Regions from separate parts of the Rhizobium sp. AAP116 genome, predicted to be linked through region 2. Evidence: predicted binding sites of a transcription regulator. Region 2 holds the regulator's gene; the other holds the start of a gene.

Region 1 (2,393 bases), on a different contig from region 2:
CAGGTCAGCGCCCTCACGGCCGCCCAGGCGGAAGCCTTGACGCCAGCACAGGTCGCGGGGCTCAGTTCGGCACAATTGACGGCGATGGGTGCGAACAACCTGCGGACCTTCTCGACCGAGGATCTGGCAGCCATCAGTCAGCAGGCGATCCCCGGGCTGACAGTCAGTCAGATTTCCAACATGACGTCGGCGCAGCTTCAGGCGATCACGACGACACAGTCCAACTACTTGAGCCCGGACCAGATAGCCGCCGTGCTCGCGGCTTACCAGGCGGCTGGATCCTGAAGACCTGGCTGAGGTCGGCCAGCGGTCGGCCTCAGCTCAGTTTCGGATCGTGAACTGAACGCGATCTGCCGGGAAACGGGTGACCGCATACTGAATCGGGCAGCCTGCCGGATCGGTATTCAGCGCACGGGTCACCAGTACGATCGCACCCGGCGTCAACTCGAGATGAACGACGTCATCAGGCTCTGCGTGGACGGCCGAGATCTCGGTGACCTCACGGACGTAGTCATCGACACCACAGCGAGAGAGCGCCCGGGTGATCGAACCCGTTTCGGCAAATGCCGTGTCGATGCCAGCAAACCGCTCTGCCGGAAACCACATGGTTGACCGTGAGACGGCACGACCGTCGGCCTTTCTGATGCCATCGAGCCGCAAGACCTCGTCGCCTGGATTGAGTTTCAGGCGCTTGACGAGATCGGCGGAGGCAATTTCGCGAGCGGACGACAGCAGGATCCCCTTGAGATCCCGCGCCTGCTCGCCAATGCCTTCGCTGAAGCGGGTACGCCTCCCGATCGGAAAGTCGAACTTGTCACGCTGGGTAATCATCGTGCCGCGCCCTTGGGCCGCGCGCACGATGCCCTCCTGCGCAAGCGCCGCCAGTGCCGCGCGCACCGTGTGGCGGTTGACGCCGAATTCCTCCGCCAGCGCCGTTTCCGCCGGCACCATGCCCGTCTTGTCATAGAGACCTGTCAGGATATTGGCGCGGATCCGATCGGAAATCTGGCGCCAAAGGGCCACGCCCTTCTGTCTCTGCATCACGGAAACACCGCCCCCTGTCACAAGCTTGTCACGACCACGCGTTACTCATAAAGTAACTTGTATGGTTGTCTATATTACTAGACATTTCGAGGACTGACAATGGAAAAAGCCACCGACATCGATCGCGGCGCCCAGACCGCCAGGAAGCGGATCGTCGATCTGCTTGCCAGGGCCACGCTCGCCGAACTTCAAGACGCCCTCACCGCCTTCGACCCGGCACCGGTCTACACCGCCCTGCGCGGACCCGAAACTGGTCTCGTGATGGTCAAGGGCCGGATCGGCGGTGGCGGCGCGCCCTTCAACCTCGGCGAAGCGACGGTCAGCCGGGCAAGCGTGCGGCTCGCAGACGGACGCATCGGTCATGGTTACCGCCTGGGCACTGACCGCAAGTCAGCACAGCTTTCGGCCGTGCTCGACGCGCTGGCGCAGGACGAAGCCGGCCGAGCCCTGGCTGAAACACGCCTCCTGGCACCGCTCGAAGCACGCGTCGCGGCGGAAGCCGCAAAGCTCGAAACCGAAACGGCCGCCACGAAGGTCGATTTCTTCACCATGGTTCGCGGAGAAGACTGATGCTCGAAGTGACTGAAAGCCTCGACGGCGGTTTCCCGGATGCCGTTACCCATGCCCAGACGGTCTTCCGCAGCATCATGGACGCAATGGCCCGCCCCGGCAGCGTCGGTGTGGTCGACGTGGCAGTTGCACCACCCGCCCCGCTCGGTATCGCGGCTGGCGCCCTGCTGCTGACTCTGTGCGACCACGACACGCCGATCTGGGTCACGCCTGTTCTCGCCAAGTCCGCCCTTTCAGGCTGGATCGGCTTCCACACCGGCGCCAGCCTGACGTCCACAAAGACGGATGCCAAGTTCGCCTTCGTCGAAGCAGGCGCGCCGGTCCCGTCGCTGACACAATTTGCGCTGGGAACCCAGGAATACCCTGATCGTTCGACGACGCTGGTCGTCGAGGTCCCATCGCTCGAGGGCGGCAAGCCTCTGCAACTGTCAGGCCCCGGAATTCGCGACACCGCCGTCATCGCTCCGAAAGGTCTGCCCGAAACCTTCCTGCGCCAATGGGCGGACAATGGTGCCCTGTTCCCGCGCGGTGTCGACATGGTGCTGACCGCGGGTCGCCGTTTCATCGCGCTGCCGCGCACGACCAAGATCCGTGAGATGGAGGCCTGAGCCATGTATGTAGCCGTCAAGGGTGGCGAAAAAGCCATCGCCAACGCCCACAAGCTGCTCGCCGACCGCCGCCGGGGTGACAGGTCGCTGCCGTCGGTGACGATCGATCAGATCGTGGCCCAGCTCGGTCTCGCCGTCGACCGGGTCATGGCCGAGGCCTCGCTCTACGAC
Region 2 (2,393 bases):
TGAACTGAAGTTCCTGATGCGCCGCATTTCCGAAATGGGCGGTCTGGCGGAACAGATGGTCGCCGAAAGCGTGCGTGCTCTGGTCAACTCCGACGCCGCCCTCGCCCAGAAGGTGATCTCCGACGACGTGCTCATGGATGCCATGGAACGTGAGATCGGCGACAAGGCCATCGTCACGATCGCTAAGCGTCAGCCGGTCGCATCCGACCTGCGTGAGATCATCGGTGCCCTTCGCATCGCTGCCGATCTCGAGCGTGTCGGCGACCTCGGCAAGAGCAATTCCAAGCGCGTTGTGGCCATCCAGGCGACCGGCGTGCCGCGCAAACTCGCGCGTGGCCTCGAACATCTCTCCGACCTGGCACTCGCCCAGCTCAAGGAAGTGCTCGATGTCTACACGACCCGCTCGGCTGAGAAGGCGAAATCGATCCGTGACCGCGACGAAGAGATCGACGCAATCTACACCTCGCTGTTCCGGGAACTCCTGACCTACATGATGGAAGATCCGCGCAATATCACGAGCTGCACGCATCTGCTGTTCTGCGCCAAGAATATCGAGCGCATCGGCGACCATGCGACCAACATCGCGGAAACCATCTACTACATGACCACCGGCGCCCAGCCGGAAGGTGAGCGACCGAAGGAAGATCTGACGTCTTCCGTCGGCGCGATCACCGAGTGACGTTGGCCAGCGAGGTTTGTTTTTGATGCAGCCAAAGATTGCCGTGGTAGAAGACGAGGAGGCCTTGTCCGTCCTCCTACGCTATAACCTCGAAGCCGAGGGGTATGAGGTCGAGACGATTCTGCGGGGTGACGAAGCCGAGATCCGGCTTCAGGAGCGCGTGCCGGATCTGCTGATCCTGGACTGGATGCTTCCGGGCGTCTCCGGCATCGAGCTGTGCCGCCGGTTGCGTGTGCGACCCGAGACCGAGCGTCTGCCGATTATCATGCTGACGGCGCGCGGCGAGGAAAGCGAGCGCGTGCGTGGTCTGGCGACAGGTGCCGACGACTATGTCGTCAAGCCATTCTCGACCCCGGAACTGATGGCACGCGTCAAGGCCATGCTGCGGCGTGCAAAGCCCGAAGTCCTGTCCAGCGTCTTGCGCTGCGGCGACATCGAGCTCGATCGCGAGACGCATCGGGTGCATCGCAAGAGCCGCGAGGTCCGTCTCGGGCCGACCGAGTTTCGCCTTCTGGAGTTCCTGATGGCATCGCCTGGCCGGGTCTTCTCTCGCTCGCAGCTTCTCGACGGAGTCTGGGGCCATGACATCTATGTCGACGAACGTACGGTCGACGTGCATGTCGGCCGCCTGCGCAAGGCTCTCAACTTCTCCAACATGCAGGATGTCATCCGCACCGTTCGCGGTGCCGGCTATTCGATGGAAGCCTGACAAGTCGAACCCACCATGGGGCAAGGGCCGCGCGGATTGTCCGCTGCGGCCCTTTTTCGCGGGCGACAGGCGGCAACGAAAAACGGGCCCCGAGGGACCCGTTTAATACTCTAAGCTTCGCTTGATATCAGCGGGCTGCCTTGCGGCGTTCGCTCACCGGCTGATAGGCGAGCTTCGCGTGATAGGTGCAGTAGGGCGCGCTGTCAGCGATTTCGCAGCCGCAGAAGTGGAAATCGTCCTTCATCGGATCGCCGATCGGCCACTTGCAAGTGCGCTCGGTCAGTTCCGTCAGGGCGAGGCGCCGCGAAATCGGCACGACAACGTTCAGCGGGCGCCGAACTTCGACTTCCTCGTAAGCCTCGACCTCGATCTCTTCCTTCAGCATTGTCGCACCAGCTGCACGGGTCACGGTACGCGTGGTCGTGGCTGCCGCGGGGCGGTTCTGGAAGGCCGCCGGACGCTGGGTCTGCGCCGGACGTTTTGCCGGACGTGCCGCAGTCGAGCTTCCGCCTGCCTTGGCCCGACCCGGAAGGTTCAGTCGGTGCACCTTGCCGATAACGGCATTTCGGCTCACGCCACCGAGTTGTGCCGCAATCTGGCTTGCGCTGAGGCCTTCGGCCCACAGCCGTTTCAGTCTTTCGACCCTGTCGTCACTCCATTGCGCAGTTGTCATGCCACTTCTCTCCGCCGCTCGCGTCTGTCATGGCAGAATCCGTCACCCCTGCTTCGAACGAATTCGAAACATAACCGCCTCGTTACTGTCGGTGAGCACTTCCGCCGCATGCAATCTATTAATGAAATTTAACCTAGTGGCACGCTGACTCCGTGACAAGAGTCGGGGGAATCATCTGGAATCGATTTTCCGGTTTTCCCCAACTTGCTTCCCGAGTGAGTCAAGTATGCAACAGGTGGAATCTTGTCGCGCACGCTTCTGGCGCGAGCCGGCCAAATCGGCGCCTACTCCTGCGATTCCTATGGAATTCGTTGACATTGCAGGGTGAAATG

What was found. Region 2 encodes PhoB, which activates phosphate uptake and scavenging genes when phosphate is short. Its sites were predicted from a motif close to TGTCATNNANCTGTCAT; they were not measured.
Region 1: a site for PhoB is predicted at 1,060-1,076, ahead of phnF (phosphonate metabolism transcriptional regulator PhnF). Genes of this name have one in related genera too.

What each region holds. Positions count from the first base shown of each region.
Region 1 is NZ_LJIB01000025.1:73,879-76,271, reverse strand. It holds gene IP85_RS14010 (hypothetical protein) at 1-285, shown strand, start outside; gene phnF (phosphonate metabolism transcriptional regulator PhnF) at 322-1,041, opposite strand; gene phnG (phosphonate C-P lyase system protein PhnG) at 1,144-1,614, shown strand; gene phnH (phosphonate C-P lyase system protein PhnH) at 1,614-2,222, shown strand; gene IP85_RS13990 (carbon-phosphorus lyase complex subunit PhnI) at 2,226-2,393, shown strand, end outside.
Region 2 is NZ_LJIB01000008.1:110,122-112,514, reverse strand. It holds gene phoU (phosphate signaling complex protein PhoU) at 1-679, shown strand, start outside; gene phoB (phosphate regulon transcriptional regulator PhoB) at 705-1,388, shown strand; gene IP85_RS07610 (GcrA family cell cycle regulator) at 1,516-2,061, opposite strand.